DNA from 3 places in the Paenibacillus sp. 01T442 genome. Region 1 is predicted to be linked to each of the others. Evidence: riboswitches for the same ligand, from Rfam matches in the RefSeq annotation. Region 1 holds a riboswitch; each other region holds the start of a gene.

Region 1 (7,821 bases):
AACTTCGATCGGCTTTTTATCTTTGGTCAAAATGGAAGTAGGCTTGCTATCATACACCATCTGATATTTGGGAAGCGTACGAACCGATTCAATGAATGGAATTTTAAAATGAATACCAGGTTCTGTTTGGATACGAACGGCTTCTCCGAATTTGAGAACGACGCGGTATTGGCCTTCTTTGACAATAAAGATGGAAATCAGGAACAAAATGACGACAACGATACCAAGGATGGATCTCATAATCCATTTGCTTTGTAAGGTCATTTCGCAGTCCCTCCAGTCGTACCAGTTGCAGCAGCAGGTGTGCGCAACAGCTCATTAATTGGTAAATATTTGACCGTTTCGCCCGTGCTGTCGCTGATGAAAATTTTGGCATTCGGCAATATTTTTTCTAACGTCTCGATGATAAGTCTGCTCTCTGTTACTGATTTATTATTGGCATACTCCGCATACAGGGCATTGAACTTCGCCACATCCCCCTGCGCATTCAAAATCCGTGATTTCTTCTGAGCTTCTGCATTCTCAAGCAGTGCTTGAGCGTTACCGCGCTCCCTTGGAAGGATATCATTTTCGTATTTCGTCGCCACGTTAATCTTCGTATTTTTCTCTTCACGCGCATTGGTTACATCTTTAAAAGCATTCTGTACATCGCCAGCTGGCGGCTCGATATCTTGGAATTTCAAATCGACAATATGAATACCCGTTTGATACTTCGTCTGCATCTCAATCAATCGTTCTTTGACCTTGCCTTGGACCTCGGTTTTTCCTTCTGTAATGGCAAAGTCTAGCGCCGTAGCGCCGATAACGGAACGAATCGCTGCACTCGCCGAGTTACGTAGGAATAGTTCTGCATTATCAATATTGTACAAGTAGTTCCGCATGTCACTGATATTCCATTCCACCACGGCATCAGCGGATAAAATATTTTCATCCCCCGTGATCATCATCGCTTCTTCTTCTACGGGAGTGATTTTGCCACCTACTTCACGGAAGCCGATTTGGATCCGTTGCGTCTTTTTGGCAGGAAGTACAATCACCTGTTGAATAGGAAAAGGGAGTTTAAAGTGAAGCCCAGCTTCCTTCTCTGTCGTATATTTGCCTAATGTTAAAATAGCCGCCTTCTCATGCTCCTGTACCGTGTAGAAGGTGGACGATCCAAAAATAAGGACGAGAACGATAACAAGGCCGATAACAATTTTGGTCATCAAACCTGGCGGAAGGGAAGAGGGTCTTCGTCGATCGGGTTCTGGCAGTACAAATGGTTCCATGGCAAACACCCCTTAATATAAGATTTACTGATATTCTATACGGGAAGTTTTGGAAATGGTTTCAATAAGGAGACGTAATTCTCAGCAAGCTGAGAAAGACTAGGTCGACTGTAAGATGAATGGAAAATTGTTATTTCCAAGAGTTGGCTGTCATGCTATGATGTTTAGTAATTGCATACGAATGAATCCCTAGGGGCGCCGAGAGGCTGAGACAGTGTAGACTGAACCCTTTGAACCTGATCTGGTTTATGCCAGCGGAKGAAAGTGGAACGAGCTTTGGAGCCGATTTTATATCTGTTTATGATGAGGCAGCCTACAACCACTTTCCTGAGGAAAGTGGTTTTTTTGTGTTACTTACTAAGTCGGGATGAATAGTGCTGTAAAGACAAGTGGTGTTTGGTGGAGAGGAAGTGGGCCGTAGGTGTCGGAGAAAGAGTTGCATGTCATATCGGGCGGGAAGCATACATGGTCCGAGATCGCCAAGATTGCGGCGCAGATTCACCCGTATGTCACAGCGATTCATATTCGCGAGAAAACGAAGTCCTTGGACGAAGTGTTTATCGGCGTTCAGTACTTATTGGAGCAAGGGGTTCCTGCCAAAAGACTGTACGTCAACGGGTTTCCCTCTATCGCTCTAGCCTTGCAAACAGGGGGGCTTCAGCTTCCAGGCTCGACGCCATCGCTTGTTATTCAGGATGAGTTTTGCCGTGGGATACAGCGCATCGGAGTCTCTGTGCATCAGGCAGACGAGGCGATGTGGCGTGAAAAAGAAGGGGCTGATTATCTTATGTTCGGTCATATTTTTGCGACCAACTCTAAGCAGGGCGTGCCGCCTAGGGGCTTGGAGCAGTTAAGACAATTAGTTCATCACGTTAATATTCCGGTGATTGCGATAGGCGGGATGACACCTGCAAGGGTAAAGTCCGTTCTGGATGCAGGAGCATCCGGCATCGCGGTGATGAGCGGAATATGGGAAGCAGCGGATCCCCTTGGAGCCGTTCTGGCCTATCATGATGAGCTTCATTAAATAGAGGTGAGCGAAATGTCAGCAGCAAGATCCCATGTCATCATCGTTGGCGGTGGTGTTATCGGTACATCCATCGCATATTACTTGGCTAAAAGAGGGCAGTTCGTCACACTGCTAGAGCGCAGCCAACTCAGCACCGAAGCTTCTGCTGCGGCAGCAGGCATGCTCGGTGCGCAGTCCGAGATGGAAAACACCGGCGCCCTGTTCCAATGGGCGCGCCAAAGCCGTGCCATGTTCCCCGAGCTGAGCGGGGAACTTCGAGAACTCACGGGCATCGACATCGGTCTCGTCCGTGAGGGCTTGCTGAACGTCGCGCTCAGCGACGTTCAAGAGGAGGAGCTGCGCGCGCGGGAGAAGCTCCAGCGCGCCGCGGGCGAGAAAGCCCAGTGGCTCAGCGCAGCTGAAGCCACGGCTATAGAGCCCGCGCTGAGCGCAGCCACGCGCGGAGCCCTGTACCTGCCCGAAGATGGGCAGGTCGATGCTCCGTTGCTGGCGGCGGCATTCGCGCAGGCGGCGCAGGTGCTTGGGGCGAAGGTGCAACCGTTCGCCCAGGTGCAAGGGCTGCTGACCGCGCAGGAGCGCGTCATCGGMGTGCTGACGGCCGCTGGTCCGCTCTACAGCGACCACGTGGTCGTCGCCGCAGGCACGTGGAGCGGTCAGCTGCTAGCGGGCATCGGCATCGACTTGCCGATGTATCCCGTGAAAGGCGAGTGCTTCTCCGTTAGGACGCCGAAGCCGCTCCTGAAGAAAACCCTGTTCTCGCCAGGGTGCTATATCGTTCCGAAAGCCGGCGGACGGCTGGTGGTCGGCGCGACGGTCGTGCCGCACAGCTATGACCGCAAGGTATCGCTCTCGGGCTTAGCCGAGCTGATGGATCGCGCGAGGGGGCTGATGCCCGCCCTCGGCGATGCAGAGTGGGAGAAGGCTTGGTCGGGGCTGCGCCCGCAGACAGCCGACGGGCTGCCCTACATCGGCAAAGTACCGACGGTGGAGGGCTTGTATACAGCGTGCGGTCATTACCGCAACGGGATTCTGCTGAGCCCGATCACCGGGAGGGTGATGGCGGATTGGATTTTGGGCGGAGATGGCGGAGGAGACCAAGGGAATAGTGCGATAGCCCCTTGGCTGGATGCCTTCAGCCCGGATTTTTCGCCAAAGACCACGCGAGTGAGTCAGCAGGGTCAAGACATATTTTCAGCTACAGGAAAGGAATTGATAAGCATTGAAACTGCACATTAATGGTCAGCAGGTTGACGTACCCGATACGATTAGGACCGTTGTGGAGCTGCTTGCGCATTTCGACCTAAGCGACAAAATGCTCGTGGTTGAGCATAACGCAGCCATTTTACATAAAGAGGATCACGCTGGTGCTGAGCTTGCGGAAGGTCACAAAATTGAGATCGTTCATTTCGTTGGAGGAGGATAAAGATATGTTAAAAATCGGTCCATATGAGTTTCGTTCACGTCTGTTGCTAGGTACGGGGAAGTTTCCTGATTTTCAGATTCAAAAACAAGCGGTGGATATTAGTGAGTCCCAAATTCTGACGTTTGCCGTTCGTCGGATGAACATTTTTGAGGCGAGTCAGCCGAATTTCTTGTCCATGTTGGACACGTCGAATTTCACGTTGCTGCCGAATACAGCCGGTGCCAAAACAGCCGAAGAAGCCGTCCGCATCGCACGTTTAGCTAAGGCTTCTGGCCTGTGCGACATGATCAAAGTCGAAGTTATTGGGGATGAAATGACGCTGCTGCCCGATCCTGTGGAAACGCTGAAAGCGTCGGAAATGCTGCTGGAGGAAGGATTTATCGTACTTCCTTATACATCGGATGATGTGTTATTAGCCAAACGTTTGCAAGCACTTGGCGTACACGCGATTATGCCTGGTGCATCACCGATTGGCACGGGGCAGGGAATCATTAACCCGTTGAATCTGAGCTTTATCATCGAGCAGGCGACAGTTCCGGTCATCGTGGACGCAGGGATTGGTGCGCCTTCTGATGCATCGTTGGCGATGGAAATGGGAGCAGACGGTGTGCTGCTGAACACAGCAGTATCTGGAGCGAAGGATCCCGTCAAAATGGCTTATGCCATGAAACTCGCGATCGAAGCGGGACGTGCGGGCTTTGAAGCGGGGCGCATTCCGAAGAAGCGATATGCATCGGCGAGCAGTCCGATGGATGGGTTGAGCCGGGTGTAGTTCTAGGTTTTGGCTTTGGCTTTGGTTTTGGTCTGGTCTGGTCTGGTCTGGTCTTGGTCTTGGTCTTGGTCTTGGTCTTGGTCTTGGTCTTCCCTTGGCTAACGGACACAGGAACCGTTATTTCGTGTATAGATGAAGTTTTAAAAAGCTAACGGACACAGAGGTCGTTATTCAGTCGATTTTCTTGCTCATTTGGAAAATTCAGCTGCGATAACGACTGCCGTGTCCGTTAGATTATGGAGATAGTGAAATAGGCGACAATAGCGTCTGTCGTGACCGTTAGCACAAATAGTTGCAAAATGTAAGTAGGGGGGAGTATCGTGGCGATTTACAAAGCATTGACGATTGCCGGCTCGGACAGTGGCGGTGGAGCGGGCATTCAGGCAGATTTGAAGACATTTCAAGAACTCGGCGTGTACGGAATGTCCGTGATTACGGCTGTTACCGCACAGAATACACTAGGTGTGCAAGGGGTTTACCCAATAAGCGCAGAGGCAATCGAACGCCAACTGGCATCTATTGGTGAAGATTTGCGACCTGATGCACTCAAAACAGGAATGCTGTTTAGCGGAGAAATTATTCGCATCGTAGCGGCGGCGATTAAGAAGTATGCATGGGAGCAAATCGTTGTAGACCCGGTGATGATCGCCAAGGGCGGAGCTTCGCTCTTGCAGCAAGAGGCGATTGACGCGATGATTCATTCCTTGCTGCCCCTAGCTGATGTGGTGACGCCGAATATTCCTGAAGCGGAGGCGCTTAGCGGGATATTGATTACGGACAGGGACTCTCGGCAGAAAGCGGCTTTGCGAATTCATGCATACGGCTGCAAGCATGTGATGATCAAAGGCGGCCATGAAGTGAATACGGAGCAGGCGACGGATTTGCTGTATGATGGCGTTTCCTTTACGGAGTTCACCTCCAAAAGATTAGTTACACAGCATACGCATGGAACAGGCTGCACATTTGCAGCTGCTTTGACCTCGGGGTTGGCGCAGGGACTTACGACTAAGGCGTCTTTGCAGCTGGCGAAGAACTTCATCCACGCTGCGATTTCGGAGCCTTTACATATCGGCAGCGGGCATGGACCGACGAATCATTGGGCGTATCAGCAGGGTGTTCGAGCTGCTGATTCCAATGATACGGCCATGCGAGGTGTGCGATGAGTGTCGTGTTGAGTGCTGGAGAGCTGCGTAAAGCTCTGCGTTTGTATTTGGTGATGGGCAGCCCGAATTGTGGCGGGGCTGACCCGTATGAAGTGCTGGAAGCCGCCATCGACGGCGGCATCACGATGTTTCAGCTGCGCGAGAAGGGCCCCGGCGCCCTGCAGGGGCCGGAGCTGCTCGCGCTGGGCGCACGGCTGCGCCGCCTTTGCGCGCAGCGCGGGATCCCGTTCATCGTGAACGATGATGAACGGCTCGCTCTAGAGCTTGAGGCCGATGGTATCCACATCGGCCAAGAGGATGCCCCAGCCGCCGCGGTGCGCGAGCGGCTGCCGAATATGATCGTGGGCGTCTCGGCCCACGATCTGGGCGAAGCCCAGTCGGCGCTGGCCGAAGGCGCCGACTATCTTGGTGTAGGCCCCCAGTACGCCACGCGCACGAAGCTCGATGCGCGTGAGGTCCAGGGGCCTGCCGTACTAGCGCGGATGCGCGCAGGCGGCATCCAGCTGCCGCTTGTGGGCATCGGGGGAATCGATGCCACGAATGCAGGCGCCGTCATCCGCGCAGGCGCGGACGGCGTGGCAGTGGTGAGCGCCATCGCGGGTGCTCGCTCACCGCGCGAAGCTGCAGCGGCGTTGCGCACGCTGTTTTTCCCGTAGCGCAGCCCTCCGGGTCCTCATTTGCATCTTCCGCCACCACAGCGCTATCAAATGACAAAAATCATTTTCTGTTAGTTGAAAAACTCGGTTTAAATAATTGGAAGTTGAACAATGCACCCCCGCCTCAGGCTAATGAATAACAAATAACAAATGACAAAAATCATTTTTTGTAATTCGAAATTGCTGGGCATTTGATAGAGTAGCCTTCCAGGCCCTCATTCATATCTTCATTCACCAAAGCGCGCTAACAACTGACAAAAATCATTTTCTGTTAGTTGAAGAACTCGGTTTAAATAATTGAAAGTTGAACAATGCATCCCCGCCTCAGGCCAATGAATAACAACTGACAAAAATCATTTTTTGTAATTCGAAATTGCTGGTTATGAGCATTTAATAGAGTAGCCCTCCGAGTCCTTATACGTACCTTCCGCGACCATAGCGCTATCAAATGACAAAAATCATTTTCTGTTAGCCGAAGAACTCGGTTTAAATAATTGAAAGTTGAACAATGCACCCCCGCCTCAGGTTAAAGAGTAACAACTGACAAAAATCATTTTTTGTAATTCGAAATTTCTGGTTATGAGCATTTGATAGAGTAGCCCTCCGGGTCCTCATTTGCATCTTCCGCCACCACAGCGCTATCAAATGACAAAAATCATTTTCTGTTAGCCGAAGAATTCGGTTTAAGTAATTGATAGTGGAACAGCGCATTCCCGCCTCAGGTTAATGAATAACAACTGACAATAATCATTATCTGTCATCTGAAGTACACCTGAAATTACTAGTTTTAAACAATCGTAGATGAGAGAGCTCCATTGAATGGAGCCATACAGCCTAGCTCGGTAATTTATTGGTGACGTTTCTACCTTTAATGGTGACAGAAACGTCCCTTTTTGCTACCATAGTAGAAAGCTTAATTTCGGTAATCCTTTAAAGCGGTGAAATGTCGCATGAAAAAAGGCCTCGTACTGAATTATTAGGTAGTCTGAAACCGCAATTGACATAGATTCTGTTTAGCATTATGATACGGTTAAAAAGATTTGACCGTCGTTTAATTAATCTCTTTAAGAGATTATAAGAAGACCAAGAGGCGCTTGTAGCAAGGCTTTTTCGAGGTAAAACTCGTTCTAGCATGGGTACATTCGTTAATCTTGGTACTGGAGAGGGAGGTCGGATCCACGATGAAACTGCAGCCTGTTTATATCATTGAAGAACTCGAACAACTCAAAACAATTAGTGATCCACTTCGCGCTAGAGTACTGCTATATCTCATAGAGAAAGCTTATACAGGTCAGCAGTTGGCTAAGTTGTTAGGGATGGCGCGTGCCAAGGTGCATTATCATTTGAATGAGCTTGAACGTCATAATTTGATTTGCGTTGTTCGTACGGAGCTTAAGAATGGCATTGTGCAAAAATTTTATCGTGCCGTAGCACGTGGTTTTGTGCCTGGAGAGAACTTGCTCCCGTATGTTTCGGAGGTAGAAAATTATTACCGAGAACGTACATTAA
Region 2 (7,821 bases), on a different contig from region 1:
TGCTTGCGCCTAGCACGCCGATATTCGCGATCCATGATGATGAGCAGCTTGACGAGGCTCGTACATATGGCATATTCATAACCCGCTTCACGATGCTCAAATTCTTCCTGAATATCTTGAAGCAGTTGCTCGACGAGAAGTTGCTTCGACTTCGCGATATGCAGCCACGGCTGAGGCAAGGACGATAGCTCGGGTAATTCGTCAGCATTTTGAAGAAGAGGCTGCAAAGTATCCAAGAAAGGCTTCAACTGCTCCCTCACCAAATAGGGGAGAAAATCAATCAGCACCACTTCGAACTCATGATCCTGGGTGGCGCTCAAACTGTGTTCCACCCCAGGAGTGATGATGAACATATCCCCTCTGCTGACTTTCAGCGACTTGCCACGCAGCTGATGGTTGCATACACCCTTAAGCACGTAAGCAATCTGCGTATATTCGTGGATATGCAAGGGCTGCTTCAGCGAGAGGCTGGAGTAGCTGAATATTTTAAAAGGAAATTCCTTTTTCAGCGTTAAATTACTTTGAAAATAGGACATTCCCTTCCCCATGTTCATACGATTACCACCTGTCCGATGCCATATTTCCTTCAAGCATATGCCAATTGGCGGAATAGAACAACCCTTCTATGCAGACGCATGACATGATGCATGGCCTTAGATCTTGCAGCTGTCATCATAGACGAGCCTGCCAGCTTTGTAAGTCTGACGCAAGCGAATGCGTCCGTCATCTCGCACCCGATCCAAGAGAACGAAATCAGCTGGTGCTCCTACCGACAAGCCCTCTGCGACGGGTAATCCCATCAAACGCGCCGGTCGTGTCGAGGCCATTTCCCAAGCAGCTGGGAATTCAGCGATGCCCCGTCTGTACAAATGTGCAATGCCCCACAGCAGCATCTGAGCCGAGCCTGCAAGCAGCCGGGGGTCAGCAGCCAAGTGAAGCTTGCCTTCTGTGGTAAGTACAACATCTCCACCGATGTGCGTCTTGTAGACGCCTGGTTCAAGACCGCTGATAGCTACGGCATCGCTAACAAGCAGCGCTTGCTCTCCTTTCACTTTCAGCACGACCTTCAACACTTGGTCCGGCAAATGGAATCCATCCGCGATCACACAGCTCCATAAATCATCCTGTGCCAACTGCTCCCACAGGTAATTGGGATGACGTGGCAGCATCAGGTGTGCCCCGTTCCCCAGATGCGTCGACATCCGCGCGCCTGCCGCGACTGCTTCGCCAATCTGCAAAGCGTCCGCAGCGGTGTGACCGATAGACACGATCACGCCACTATCGACGCAGCGCCTAATGAAAGTAGCACTGTCCGGCCACTCCGGCGACAGCGTCACGATCTTGATGCGGCCACCAGCCGCTTCCTGCCAGCGGCAGAAGAGGTCCCAATCCGGCGGCCTTACGGCATCCAGACGGTGAGCGCCCCGCGCTCCGTCATCCGGTGAAATGAACGGGCCTTCCAGATGAATGCCCGCAATACCTTGTTCCGTCGCCGGATCCGCTTCGCAGGCGCTTGCAATACTGCCGAGCGCACTAGCGATTGCCTCGGGCGTGTTCGTAATGACGGTGGGGTAACTGGAGGTAACCCTTTCCCGCCATAGCTTGCGGATGATCTGACTAACCGTCTCCGCTTGCAGCGGAAGCTGGTTGAAGTCTAATCCAGCATAGCCATTGATCTGCAGATCGACCAAGCCAGGGGCGACGATCGGCAGTTCCTCTTCCAGGGAAGCGTCCAGCTGAATCACTTCACCTATCCGTCCATCGCGGACAGTAATCGTGACAGGTGCTCCTGTGGCATAATGGCGTGCGCGAATGAAGCTCGTTTTATCGGCCATACGAATCGCGGTCCAGATACATCGTGCAGTCTGGATGCTCGCGGAGAATCGTCGATGGACACTCGGTCGAGATGGCTCCGTTCAATGTGCGTTTTACCGCCTGATGCTTCGTTACACCAGGTACAGAGCAGAACAAATGCGTACCCGACATCAGCGCTGGAATCGTCAGAGTTAATGCATGGGTCGGTACGTCAGCTAAACGGTCAAAACATCCATCATTCACCTGCTGCTGCCGGCAAACGTCATCCAACTCCACACGCTTGATCAGTTCCAGATCTGCGAAATCAGCAACAGGCGGATCATTGAAAGCGATATGACCATTCTCGCCAATGCCAAGACAGACAATATCAATCGGCGCTTCTTCAAGAAGTGCGCTATACCGTTTGCACTCGTCCTCTGCCTGGTTCATGCTATTAATCAAATGCACCGTGCCAGGCTTCACCTGATCGAACAATCGATCGTTCAAAAAGCTCCCAAATCGCTGCGGCGCATCTTCACTAAGCCCGATGTATTCATCCATGTGAAACACAGTGATCCGTGACCAGTCGATGGCTTCATCTTGAGCCAGCGTTTCGAGTATTTCATTTTGCGAGGGCGCTGCCGCGAAAATAATTCGGATAGCCGCTTTCTCAGCAAGCAGCGACTTGATTTGATTGGCTGCATCTCGCCCAGCCGCTTGCCCCAACGCGATCCGGTTCTGATACACGTTAACCTTCAACGCATCGATTCGTGTATGCCAAACAGGTTGATCTTGTACTTGTGGCTCGCTCATAGGATCGTTCCTCCAATTATCATATAGTCAGCTGCCGCCCTTCGGCAGCGCTCTTATAAATCTGTTCAACTAGCTGTACCGCTCGCAGGCCAGATTCCCCCGTAACCAGAGGTTCATCGCCGGCTTCGATGGCAGCCATGACGTCCAGCAGCTGGCTTTGATGAAAATCCGACACAATGCTGCGCGGATCGGTAATGCCACCGTAGGCACCTGCCTCTGCCCAAGTCGGTTCGCTTCGCCCTGGCACTGTCCAATGGACGATCGTCGAGCCTTCCAGCTTGATCGAGCCTTTTTCCCCGTACAGATTAATCGTCGCTGCAAAGCCTGGAGCAATGCTGGTCGAGGCCATGATCGTACCGAACGCGCCATTTTTAAATTGCAAAATGGCTAAACCCAAGTCCTCCGCTTCCATCTCGTGCGTCTGAGTAGCCACCTTGCCAAAGACAGTGTGTACGTCACCAGCGAACCACAGCAGCAGATCCAAGCAATGAATCCCTTGGTTCATCAGAGCTCCTCCATCTTCGGCAATCGTTCCACGCCATTTCGCGCTATCATAATAAGACTGGGATCGATGAAAGGGGAGTGACACCTCAACCAGCAGAAGCTTACCGAGATCACCTTCATCCAAAACCCGTTTAATAGCTTGATTCTGTGCTTCAAATCGCCGCTGTGAGATGACAGAGAGTGTAACATTATTCGCTTTGGCCGCTTGCACAAGCCGTTCCGCATCGTTCACATTCATGCTGATAGGCTTCTCGATAATCAGATGCTTGCCCGCACTCACGACCTCCAAACCGATGGCAGCGTGACTGCCGCTTGAAGTTGTGACACAGACGATATCCACATCAGACCTGGTCAAGAGCTCACGGTAGTTCGTCGTCCAGGTGCAGCCTTCTCGCTCAGCTACCGCTTTCGCCTTCGCTTCCGCTCGACTAGATACCACGACTAGGCTTGCCTCTTCGATTTGACGAATAGCCTCGATATGAAAATCAGCTACCGATCCACAGCCGATAATGCCGAACCTCCAGTTAGCCAACCCTACACCTCCTCAAGCAGAGCTCGAAGCGCATCCAGCGTCATTCGCGTACCTGTCAGCTGGGTTCCGCCTTCTGGAACAAAATGCGTTTCAATCGTATACAACCCCGTATACCCATCCGCTTCAAGCGCCTTAATTTGAGCTGTTATATCCACATTCCCAGAACCAAGAGGCACACATTTCGGTGTTCCATCTTGACGAATGTAAGCATCCTTCAAATGGACATGGGCCAATGCATTTTTCATGTACTGGTACCCGCTTGGGAATGCCTCTCTGGCGCCATACGCTTCATTGCCTGGATCCCAAAGGCCCCGAACAGCTGGAGAATCGATGGCAGACACAAGTGCCGCCACTTCCTCAGCAAAGCCTCCGTTACAGGAAGGCTCATTCTCTAGGAGCAGGATCACGCCTTCGCGTGCTGCAATGTCGCCTGCCCTTTTTAAATGATGAACAATCTCATCACGATGCTGCTCCGGCTCCAACTCTCGCCAAAACGAGAAAATACGGATGCGCGTTGTCCCCAGCAGTTTTGCGATTTCGATCACTCTATCCAGTTTCTTAAAATGCTCCTCTACACTTTCCTCCTTCTGCCCAAACGTGTCCCCCGATTCAACCATTCGCTTCGGATCCAACGCGCATTTAAACAAAGGAGATGCAATGGCGGAGACATACAGTCCACGCTCTTCAACCATTTTGCGGATGCCAACGATCTGATCGTCAGCCAACACGGATACATTCATGCCATTCACAACTCTTACTTCAACATGTTGCAAACCCTGCTCTGCAGCCCAATTCAACGCTTTCTCGAAATCCGGAGATACTTCATCCGTCAGTACGCCTAATCGATTCCAAATCAATGAATAACCTCCACCTTCGCTTGAGCATGCGATTCTGTTTTCTTCTTATTTTTCCTAACTATACCAAGATTGTCTCGGTCAAAGTTGACGTTTCTATTGAAGTAAGTTTACATTTTTTTCGCTTTCTTTCAGCAGTATTGATATGGGCAACTACATGAAAATCACAGCCAGTAAATAAAAGGAATTTGAGTGCATATGTGGAATAGTCTATATACACAATATGAGTCTTTGTAACTACGAGAAGTAGTTCCTTCGTTCATGAAAAAAGGAGGTAATTGTATGAAATCGACGGGAATTGTAAGAAAAGTTGACGAATTGGGACGGATTGTTTTACCTATTGAGTTGCGTCGGACACTCCATATTGAGATCGGTGACGCCATCGAAGTCTATGTGGACCCTGAGCGTATTACGCTCAAGAAGTATATGCCTGCGTGCGTGTTCTGTGGGAATTTCGAGGACATGACCTATTTCAAAGGGAAGCTTGTATGCGGCAATTGTATTGAAGAGATTACGTAGTAATTCTCGTGACACACGAACATCGGCAAAGTCGAACATAGCCCTCAGGGATGATCCTGATKGGCTATTTTTTATAAAATAACGATTGCAATAGTTAGAAATAAAGTGTAGATTAAATACCTAAGTGCATAATCACGGGAGCTTGGTGAGACCAGGCTGAGAGGATAGTTATAACTATCGACCGTTAAACCTGATCTGGATAATGCCAGCGGAGGAACACAAGATCTCTTTGTATACCAGGAGACCGCCTCTATTAGAGATGCGGTCTTTTTTTCGCAGCATGAATCCTCCGCTTGATCAAATCAATTATAGGAGGCATGTAAATGTCAATGGAAACAAGTAAAGAAACCGACTCTTCTTCAATCTCCTCTTTTCCGGGAAGCAAAAAAGTGTATGTCGAGGGCTCACGAAAGGACATCCGAGTCCCTATGCGTGAAATCACTTTGAGTCCTACCACGGGCGCTTACGGCGAACAGGAAAATGCCCCTTTGCGTGTCTACGACACAAGTGGTGCTTATACAGATGAGGAAATCCAAACCGATATTCGTGCAGGTATTGCGCCTAATCGTTTGAATTGGATTGTAGAACGCGGCGATGTAGAAATATATGAAGGAAGAACGATTAAACCGGAAGATAACGGATATACCAAGGAAGAGAACGTTACCGAAGTTTTTCCAGGCTTACATCGTCACCCGATGAGAGCGAAAACAGGTCGTAACGTAACCCAGATGCATTATGCACGTCAAGGTATCATCACGTCCGAAATGGAATATATCGCGATTCGCGAAAATGTATCTCCGGAATTTGTGAAAGACGAGGTCGCTCGAGGTAGAGCGATTATCCCCGCCAATATTAATCACCCTGAAAGTGAGCCTATGATTATTGGACGTAACTTTCTCGTAAAAATCAATGCGAATATTGGAAATTCTGCTGTATCGTCCTCCATTGAAGAAGAAGTGGAAAAAATGAGATGGGCTACTCGGTGGGGCGCTGATAATATTATGGATCTCTCAACGGGTAAAAACATTCATACCACCCGAGAATGGATTATTCGTAATTCCCCTGTTCCTATTGGTACCGTGCCAATTTATCAAGCACTAGAGAAAGTCAATGGAAAAGCAGAAGATTTGACGTGGGAAGTGTACCGTGACACGCTTATTGAACAAGCTGAGCAAGGTGTCGATTACTTTACGATTCATGCTGGTGTTCTGCTGCGTTATGTTCCTCTTACGGCCAAACGAGTGACAGGTATTGTTTCACGAGGCGGATCCATTATGGCAGCCTGGTGTCTCGCCCACCATCAGGAAAACTTCCTGTATACACATTTTGAAGAGATCTGTGAAATCATGAAAACCTATGATGTATCCTTTTCTTTAGGCGATGGTTTACGCCCAGGCTCCATTGCAGATGCCAATGATGAGGCCCAGTTTGCAGAACTAGAAACACTAGGCGAACTCACCAAAATCGCCTGGAAACATGATGTACAAGTCATGGTAGAAGGTCCTGGTCACGTGCCCATGCATTTAATCAAAGAAAATATGGATAAACAACTTGAAATCTGTGATGAGGCTCCTTTTTACACATTAGGACCGCTTACAACGGATATTGCTCCGGGCTATGACCATATCACTTCGGCCATTGGAGCAGCGATGATAGGCTGGTTTGGTACTGCCATGTTGTGCTATGTAACTCCCAAAGAACATTTGGGTTTGCCCAATAAAAATGACGTTCGCGAAGGGGTTATCACCTATAAAATTGCTGCTCATGCCGCTGATTTGGCCAAAGGTCATAAAGGCGCCATGGATCGCGATAATGCGTTATCCAAGGCACGTTTTGAATTCCGTTGGCATGATCAATTCAACTTATCTTTGGATCCAGAAAGAGCCATAGAGTACCATGATGAAACACTTCCAGCAGATGGTGCCAAGGTTGCTCATTTTTGTTCGATGTGCGGTCCTAAATTCTGCTCCATGCGAATTTCCCAAGATATCCGAGACTTTGCCAAACAACAGGGCCTTGAGGAAGCTCAAGCCATCGAAAAAGGAATGAATGAAAAGTCAGAGGAGTTTAAGAAAGCGGGCCACGCCCTATATACGTAAGTGATGTTATAGAATAAAAGGGTTGCGCGTGCAATGCGCGCGCAACCCTTTTTTCATTCAGCTGCTACTACTTCACCTCGACCTGCACTTGCTCAGGTCGATACACCGCCAACAATTCGCCCGCAGAATTCGCGGCGAACATCACCGTGCGCTCAGCTTCCAGCTCGAACGCATAGCTCCGGCCCGTCGCCGAATCGGTCACTTCAACCTGCGTGTCCACACCGAACTCCGAGACGAAGATGAACAACGAACCGCTGTCGAAGCCGAGCTTCCGCCCATACACGCCCGGCAGCTGACCGCCTTTTACCCATGTCAGTTCCGCTTCAACGCCAGCTGACTTAAGTGCATACGCGTACAGCTTCTCGAGTACATCGCTGCGCTCACCAAGCTCCACTGGGAGTGGACACCAGATCAGCTGCCCTTTGCCCAGCTCGTAGCTGCGAACGACGCCATGCTGTGAATTCCATTTTCCATCATCGGATAGTGGTACCTCTTTATTCAACTCAGCGATCCGTGCACCTCCGAAGGACACAGGAACCATTTCTCCTTCCAACACCATCGCCTCTTCACGCACAATGTTGCTGAGCACCGTTTCACCTACAATATCGGTCAACCGAGCGACAGGTGCCCAGTACTCATTTAATCCAAGCGGCCCAGTAAACAGCAGCGTTCCGCCATTTTCACGGACATGCGTCGTCAACTTCTC
Region 3 (7,821 bases), on a different contig from region 1:
CAACGCTCAGAAGCCGCCAGTCGTAACACCTTCTAACCCAAGTAATGTTTCGGTTGTAGGTGATTACCATTTGGGCAGCGTCATTGATAGTGGATTGACTAGCTCCGCTACAGGTACTATCACCAAAACGATTGCTGAAGATCCTACGCTAAGTAAATTTGCCAAAGAGATCAAAATCAAATTAACAACATCCGCTGGTGAAGATATTGCGACTCCTGGCATTGTACAATCGGTTGTCTCCTTAGACCCTAGCATTGCTAAAGTAGGCCTTACCTCCGATCATCGTGCTTACGTGCTGGGTAACAAACCCGGTACTACGGACGTGAGTCTTATTGTGCAAGTTGGGAATGGAGAAGCTAAACAACTGCATGTCAGCGTAACTGTCGAAAGTACCGCTGTGACTGTGAAGACATTGACGGCGGGGGAAACTTCCATTACTGAACCTATGACAATGAGTGTTGGTGACAATGTGTACAAAGCTAATTTCGACGCATACACAGCCATGGATCTTAAGGCTACAGACAATTATGGAAACACATATGAGAACCTCGATATCCGAAACTATAACTTTGCTCTAGGCACTTTATTTATTACGAATGATGTGCGCGGGGAAACTGGCTCTGCGGTTGGCTCTGTATCGGTTGATGCCGATGGTACCGTGCATGTAACGGGTAATGTAACCAATTTTGAACTTACTGCCGTTTCAGCTTCGGGCGTCAAAGTAACAAGCTACGTCACACTAACAACATCCAGATAAGTTGAACGAAGACATGCAGCTCCCCTTCCGGGGAGCTTTTTTGTATGGGGACGCACACTAGCCCATCTCTTACATATATTGCTAGTGCTCATCATTTTACAGAAAGGGGTCGGTCTCGATGTACAACGACCCAACCTTTTATACCTATCCCCCAGCTCAGTATCATCTATATCCTGCTCACCCCTACCACTATGCACCTTACTGGGCGTGGGACCGCAACTTTCCTCCAGTTAATACCAAAATGCTTTCTAACTCCGTCGTTGCCTCGGAGCACTTGTTAAAAGATGCTTCTATCGTCGTCAAAAAGCTCACAGACCCAGAAATCGCTCGTCAATTAATGACGAATGCTCAGAACGGCAACCAAAAAGAAGTCGATCGTATTGTTAAAACCTTCGGTAGTGATTCTACCATCGAAACGAGCTACTCCCCCAGTACCATACAATTCGTGGTTGGTCCCCGTGTGACCGCAAATCAATGCTGCCGAGTCACGCTCATGCTCAAATGGGGCGAATAAAAAAAGCAACCCACCTCGTTACCGCGAGTAGGGTTGCTCTTCTTTCAACGCACATCTACACTGTTTAGCAGAGGCCACGTAACCGCGAGCCAATAGGATGCTGCAATGAGCATGACCCAGTAGAGGATGTAATATATATCTAACATCGAGTAGGAAGATACATAATAATACGTGCGTTTACGACTCATCGAAAAACGCTTCGCTTCCATCGCCACCGCCGTCCGGTGGGCACGGCGAATGCTTTGAGCCAGCAGCGGAATGGCGATCATCCGCATCGTGGTGTACCACAATGTCAGCGGATTCTGCTGCTGACGCTTGCCCCTAACCTTGAGCGCATAGCGAAGCGTCTGCAGCTCCTCGAGGATGACGGGCAGCATGCGCAGCGCTGCCAGGAAGCTGTACGCGTACTTCGGCGCGACCTTCCACTGCTGCATCATCGCATAGAACAACGCGACAGGCCGCGTGGTCAAGCTGAACAGCAAGCCGACGGAAGCAACCTGGATGCCGCGCAAACCAAGATGGATCCCGCGGTAGAAGCTTTCCTCGGTAATTCTAATGATCCCAAGATGAAACCATTCGGTCTCCCCGATACCGAACATCATCATGCCCGCTGTGGAGGACACGAAAATCAGCAGAAATGGTGACGCATAGAGCAGCAGTCTCTTCGTAGGATGTCCGGATAATAGCGCCAGCGGAAGCAACGCGCCTAACGTCAGGAACAGCATCATATTGAGATTATGAGTGAAGACGACAACGATGAATAGCAGAATCGATAAGACAAGCTTCACACCCGGATTTACCCGATGCAGCCATGTTTCGCGAAAGGGGAACGTTATTTGCATAGCAGCGGCTCTCCTCCCGGGACAGCATAAATAATGGATGCGTGCTCGACTTCCGTCACGCGCCCGGCCTCGACCTGCCAGACGCGCGTTGCCCAGCGCTTGACGATCTCGTGATCGTGTGTCACCATCACGATCACGGTCCCGCTGGCGCGCAGCCGCTCCAGCCCCTCGAGCATGCGCAGCGTGCCGCGCGCATCGAGCCCGAAGGTGGGCTCATCTAGCAGCAGGATGCGTGGCCCGCGAACCATCGCGGACGCCACGCTAAGCCTGCGCTTCTGGCCCAGCGAGAGCTGGAACGGGTGCCGCTCGCGCAGCGCGAGCAGGTCGTATTCCCGGAGCAGCAGCTCAGCCGCTGCCCATTGCTCGTTCCTCGGCTGACCCTCTGGCAAGCCATAGGTCAGCTCTTCCTCCACGGAGTTCGTGACGAACTGGAACTCCGGGTTCTGGAACACAAAGCCGACTTGCTCCGCAAGGTGCTCGACTTTGTTGCCCTTCACGCCCGCGATCACACAGCTTCCGCGGGTTGGGACGAGCCGCATGATCGCGAGGAGGAGCGAGCTTTTGCCTGCACCGTTGGCACCGATAACGGTGATCCATTCCCCTGGATAAACGCTAAAGTTATCCACAGAGGTCCTGATCTGTCCTCCGCGAACACCGACGAAATCCTGGAAGACCATAACGGGTGCTAACGGCACCACACTAGTGGGATGCCCATTCCATAGGTCGTCTCCCCTCACCGCTGCCTGCGGATTCTCCTTGGCATAGTCCTCCCACACCTCAGGATACCAAATGCCATATTCCCTCATTTGCTCTTTGTAAGCTTCAAACATGGCAAGCGGCGGTCCATCGGCCAATACCTTGCCTTCTGGAGTTAAGATGATCAACCGATCGAGCAAATCCAGCATGCCGCTAATTTTGTGCTCGACAATAAGGAGAGTTTTGTCCCCGCTAATGGCTCGAATCGTGTCCCATACCTGCTTCGTACCCTCATCATCCAACAGCGCCGTCGGCTCATCGAGAAAGAGCACCTCTGGCTCAAGCGCCAGTACACTTGCGATCGCTAACCGCTGCTTCATCCCTTGGGACAGCGTACTAATCAACGTATGCGCATCAGGCACATGCACCCCGACCAAATCCAAGTAATACCGGATGCGCGCAGGCATATCTTCCCGCGGCACTTCCTGATTTTCCAACACGAACGCGATTTCTTCATCAATATAAGGCATACAGAACTGTGTATCTGGATCTTGAAACACATACCCCCACCGGCTAGGCCTGCGAATCTCATCCGCTTTGAGCGGCAGCTCAATCATGTCTGGCACAATTCCGCTCAACACCTGAAGCAGGGTCGATTTGCCACAGCCGCTAGGTCCCAGCAGCAGTACCTTCTCACCCCGCTCGATGGAAAAGGAAACCCCCTGAAAGATCAGGGGGGCGTCATCGCCGGGATATTTTAACCGTAGATTCGTAACGCTCATTCCTTCGCTCATCTCGTTACCCCAGTACGTCGTAATCTTTTTTGGAAACTGGACGAATCAGATTCAATACACCTGTGCGGGATAAAGCACCTGTCAAATAGTAGGCGAATACACCCGCGATCAAAGCGCTACCCAGTAACCGTAAACCAATGAATAATAGATAATTCCAGAATGCCAGCTGATCGATATAGCCATAGTACGTATCCACAAAAATGGACATGATCGCGGAAGCGAAAGATGCAAGAATCGTTACTCCCACATTAGTGCGACGATAGCGGAAAGCCGCGAACACCAGCTCTGCACCAAGCCCTTGCAGCAATCCAAAGACGAGCGTCGACACGCCCCAATGGCCGCCATACAAGGCCTCGATCGTTGCGGCTGCAACTTCAGCCAACAGGGCAACGCCTGGTTTGCGAATCACGAGGAACGCGAATGTCGCTGCCATGAACCACATGCCATAGCTCAACTGCTCTGCATGTAAGCCTAGCGGCTTCATAAGATCATAGATCGGTCCCCAAATCCGATAAATCACACCAAACACGGCTGAAATAACAATCGTGATCAAAATATCTGTCAGCTTCAACCCTTTTTTACTTGCTTCCTTTTGCTCCATCTTCTTCTCGACTCCTTTTTCCCCATTCATATTTGTCAATGAGATAAGCGAACACGCCAACCTTGGATACATGGTCTTTTTTGCCCCTTAAGGACAAAAAAAGCCCACCGGAATACCGGCAGGCTTGAACATTTGTGCATAAAAAAGCACATCAGGTCTCTACGCTGGCATTATCCAGATCAGATTAACGGTCAGTGGCATAGGGCCACTATCTCAGCCTGACTTCATCAAGCACCCGTGTTGCTATTCATTTGGCTTAACTGTAGCGGATTATCTGCTCTTTGGCAATCCTTTTTTTCCCAAAGAAACGGAGAAACTTCCCCATGCTCGTCTGCACTGGTAACATGCCAAAATCAGGATAACATTAGAAGTTGACTTCCACCCCTTAGAAAAACTACAATTTGTAGTGTCCTCTTATTTTTCAACAAAGAAACTTATTCAGGGTGGATGATTCCACGATGCAGAAAGGGATTGAAATTGATGACCATATTGTTCTATATCGGACTAGCTCTATTCATTGCAGCTATCATTGGTTATGTACTCGCAGCAAGAATAAACAAAGACAACACCTCGCGGTTGAAAAAGGCTGAAAAGCAAGCCCTAAAAAAGAAACATAAAACATGGCTCCTTCTCTCACATGCCCTGCTCATCATCGCTCTCGGCAGCGTCGGTACTTCACTCATTCAAAGCTCCGCAGGCAAGTACAGCTTAGATAAGCTTAATTTCCATGCCAACATTCAGGTCACAACAGATAAGGATTACGGACGCGATCATAAAGATGGCACCTTGATGTACGAGATGAAAATCCCTACTTCAGGTACGCATAGCCCACATGATTTGAAATTCGGATTCTATAAGGAAAGACCTGGTTACGAGATGCTTGTCCACAACTTGGAGCATGGCGATATCATCATCCATTACCATCCCGATGCACCGAAGGAGCTGCTCGATCGACTTGACTACTTGACCCACTTCAAGACGGCTGGTGCTGGTGTGCTAGCAGTTCCCAATGTCGATGTGCCAGCCGATCAAGAGGTCGTGGTTACGGCTTGGACGAAAACAATGTCACTCGCCAAATTCGATGAAGCTAGTGTTGGAACGTTCATTCACGACTATATCAACAAAGGTCCTGAGCAAATTCCTGCTAACGTGCGGCTCGGCGGCGGAACGATGTAATTACTTGCGAATTACTTGCGAATTATTTCCGAATTATTTCCGAATCGTTTCACGATCTGAAACTAGTTTGGTTGGTACTAAACCTGTCATTCTTCGGAATACACGATAGAAATAAGACGGATCGTTATAGCCAATAAACTCGGCAATTTCGGTGACGGTCAGGGCGGAATGACGCAGCATGTAGACGGCTGTTTTGATTCGCGTGACGTGAACGAATTCACTGATCGTTTGACCCGTGACTTGGCGAAAAAGCGAAGCTGCATAATTCGGCGAGCGGCTGATACAGCTGCCTAACTCGTCCTTGGTGACATGCTCGCGGTAATGATTCTGGATATAGCCCTTCATTTGCTCCACGAGAAGTGCGGTTGTCGAGGTTGTGGCAGCCTGATCCGACTCCCGTTGGAGAAACACAAACAGCTCTTGCAGATGCGCTTCACATAGCGCCATGTAATAGGGCTGTTTGTCTTGCCAGCCGCGATGGATCAAACGCAGCCGATCTGCGATGATGTCGAATTTGCCGGTCTGGCGACAGGTGTAGGACGATTGTTGCAGTAGCGGAAAGATGTCTTGTGCTGCCTGCGCGTCAAATTGCAGCACAAATTTCTCATGTATTTTCGTTGGCACACTCCGGCCATAGAAGGGAGTTTCTCTCGGGACGAGGAGCCATTGCCCTTTCTCTAGCACTTGTTTCTTCTCATTGACCCAGTACACACAGCGGCCATAGATCACGAAAACAAGTGTCCAGTCCGGGCGCATTATGGGCTGTTCCTCGTTCCATGTACTGCTTTTATCATAGTGAATGCCAGTTAGCTGCATAAAATCCTCGCCCCCTTGTATCATACTATATTACATATATCATACTATAGTTCATAGAAAATCACATGGATAAGGCATATAATGAAGCCAACTAATCTCTTACATTCGAAAGGAAGTCCTTCACGATGCGTAGAACAAAAATCATTTGTACAATGGGTCCTGCGTGCGACTCCGTCCCAACCCTGAAAGAATTAATTGGCGCCGGCATGAGCGTCGCGCGTTTAAATATGGCACATGGCGATTTGGATGAGCACCGCGGTCGTATTCAGCGTGTTCGCCAAGCTGCGCAAGAAATGGGCGTTATTATCCCGATTCTTATGGATATCAAAGGTCCAGAAATCCGCATCGGTCAATTGAAAGATGCTTCCTATGACTTGCAAACGGGCGATCGCATCGTCTTGACAACTGAACAAATTATCGGCGATTCCAGCCGTGTATCGGTGAACTACCCAGGTTTGCCGCAGGATGTTAAGCCCGGCAATCTCGTATTGATCGACGATGGCTCCATCGAGCTGCGTGTTGAAATGATCGATGGCGCAGAAGTGACTTGCAGCGTCTTGAACCCCGCTCAGTTGAAGCAACGCAAAGGTGTTAACTTACCAGGCGTACGCACATCCTTGCCGGGTGTGACGGAGCGCGATGTCATGCACATCAAATTCGGCGTTGAGGAAAATATTTCAATCGTCGCGATGTCCTTCGTTCGTAACGGAAATGATGTTCGTGAGGTTCGTGCCCTTCTAGAGCAGTATGGCGCAGGATTGACACCGATCATCTCGAAAATCGAGAACGAAGAAGGCATGACGAACTTCGCTGGTATCCTGGAAGCTTCCGACGGCATCATGGTGGCCCGTGGTGACCTTGGGGTTGAAATTCCGACCGAGGAAGTTCCAATTGCACAAAAAGATATGATACGCGCTTGTAACTTAGCTGGTAAACCGGTTATTACAGCTACGCAAATGCTGGATTCCATGCAGCGCAACCCGCGTCCGACTCGCGCTGAAGTGAGTGACGTGGCGAATGCCGTGCTTGACGGCAGTGACGTTGTGATGCTTTCCGGCGAGACAGCGGCTGGCAAGTATCCAGTCGAGTCCGTGACGATGATGGCAACTATCGCTGAGCGCGTCGAGCAAACCATGGTGCGCAGCTCCTTGGTTGATGCACAGCTGCAATCCAACAACGAGATCACCGAAGTGTTGTGCCAAGCGGTTGTATCCTCCGCGAACAAGCTGCATGCTGCGGCGATTCTAACACCGACAGAGACGGGCTTCACGGCACGAATGATCGCCAAATATCGCCCAGAAGCACCGATCATCGCGGTAACGAACAGCCAGCACGCGATCAGCCAATTGAGCATGGTGCAGGGTGTCATCCCTGTTCTTGGTGAATTCTGCGAATCAACGGATGCGATGATTCGCTCCGCGATCAACCAAGCAGAGACGCTTGGTTATGTGAAGAAAGGCGACCTCACCGTCGTCTCCGCAGGTATTCCGGTTGGGAAGTCCGGTACGACTAACCTATTGAAGGTTGAGCGGGTTTAGCGAAGATAGAGAACCTCCATCTATTTCCGGCAGTTATGGGCTGGCGAAGAGAAATAACGGGAAACCGTGCCTCTCCCCGCCCCACTG

What was found. Region 1 has a riboswitch for thiamine pyrophosphate ahead of AC1DLM_RS06810 (thiamine phosphate synthase). Riboswitches for the same ligand answer to the same signal wherever they lie in the genome.
Region 2: it holds a riboswitch for thiamine pyrophosphate, as region 1 does, so the genes downstream of both, thiC (phosphomethylpyrimidine synthase ThiC) here and AC1DLM_RS06810 (thiamine phosphate synthase) in region 1, are expected to answer to the same signal.
Region 3: it holds a riboswitch for thiamine pyrophosphate, as region 1 does, so the genes downstream of both, AC1DLM_RS03975 (ECF transporter S component) here and AC1DLM_RS06810 (thiamine phosphate synthase) in region 1, are expected to answer to the same signal.

The regions. Positions count from the first base shown of each region.
Region 1 is NZ_JBFTPF010000005.1:55,862-63,682, forward strand. It holds gene hflC (protease modulator HflC) at 1-264, opposite strand, end outside; gene hflK (FtsH protease activity modulator HflK) at 261-1,268, opposite strand; TPP riboswitch at 1,450-1,548, shown strand; gene AC1DLM_RS06810 (thiamine phosphate synthase) at 1,690-2,295, shown strand; gene thiO (glycine oxidase ThiO) at 2,311-3,534, shown strand; gene thiS (sulfur carrier protein ThiS) at 3,518-3,721, shown strand; gene AC1DLM_RS06825 (thiazole synthase) at 3,726-4,493, shown strand; gene thiD (bifunctional hydroxymethylpyrimidine kinase/phosphomethylpyrimidine kinase) at 4,814-5,656, shown strand; gene thiE (thiamine phosphate synthase) at 5,653-6,312, shown strand; gene AC1DLM_RS06840 (ArsR/SmtB family transcription factor) at 7,494-7,821, shown strand, end outside.
Region 2 is NZ_JBFTPF010000016.1:64,413-72,233, forward strand. It holds gene AC1DLM_RS15715 (helix-turn-helix transcriptional regulator) at 1-554, opposite strand, end outside; gene AC1DLM_RS15720 (N-acetylglucosamine-6-phosphate deacetylase) at 654-1,835, opposite strand; gene AC1DLM_RS15725 (glucosamine-6-phosphate deaminase) at 1,825-2,607, opposite strand; gene AC1DLM_RS15730 (Gfo/Idh/MocA family protein) at 2,627-3,643, opposite strand; gene AC1DLM_RS15735 (sugar phosphate isomerase/epimerase family protein) at 3,646-4,500, opposite strand; gene AC1DLM_RS15740 (AbrB/MazE/SpoVT family DNA-binding domain-containing protein) at 4,780-5,016, shown strand; TPP riboswitch at 5,141-5,250, shown strand; gene thiC (phosphomethylpyrimidine synthase ThiC) at 5,346-7,115, shown strand; gene AC1DLM_RS15750 (beta-galactosidase) at 7,183-7,821, opposite strand, start outside.
Region 3 is NZ_JBFTPF010000002.1:246,532-254,352, forward strand. It holds gene AC1DLM_RS03955 (S-layer homology domain-containing protein) at 1-757, shown strand, start outside; gene AC1DLM_RS03960 (YuzC family spore coat inner layer protein) at 876-1,271, shown strand; gene AC1DLM_RS03965 (energy-coupling factor transporter transmembrane component T family protein) at 1,316-2,113, opposite strand; gene AC1DLM_RS03970 (ABC transporter ATP-binding protein) at 2,104-3,603, opposite strand; gene AC1DLM_RS03975 (ECF transporter S component) at 3,608-4,204, opposite strand; TPP riboswitch at 4,344-4,453, opposite strand; gene AC1DLM_RS03980 (DUF3105 domain-containing protein) at 4,685-5,380, shown strand; gene AC1DLM_RS03985 (AraC family transcriptional regulator) at 5,414-6,196, opposite strand; gene pyk (pyruvate kinase) at 6,322-7,734, shown strand.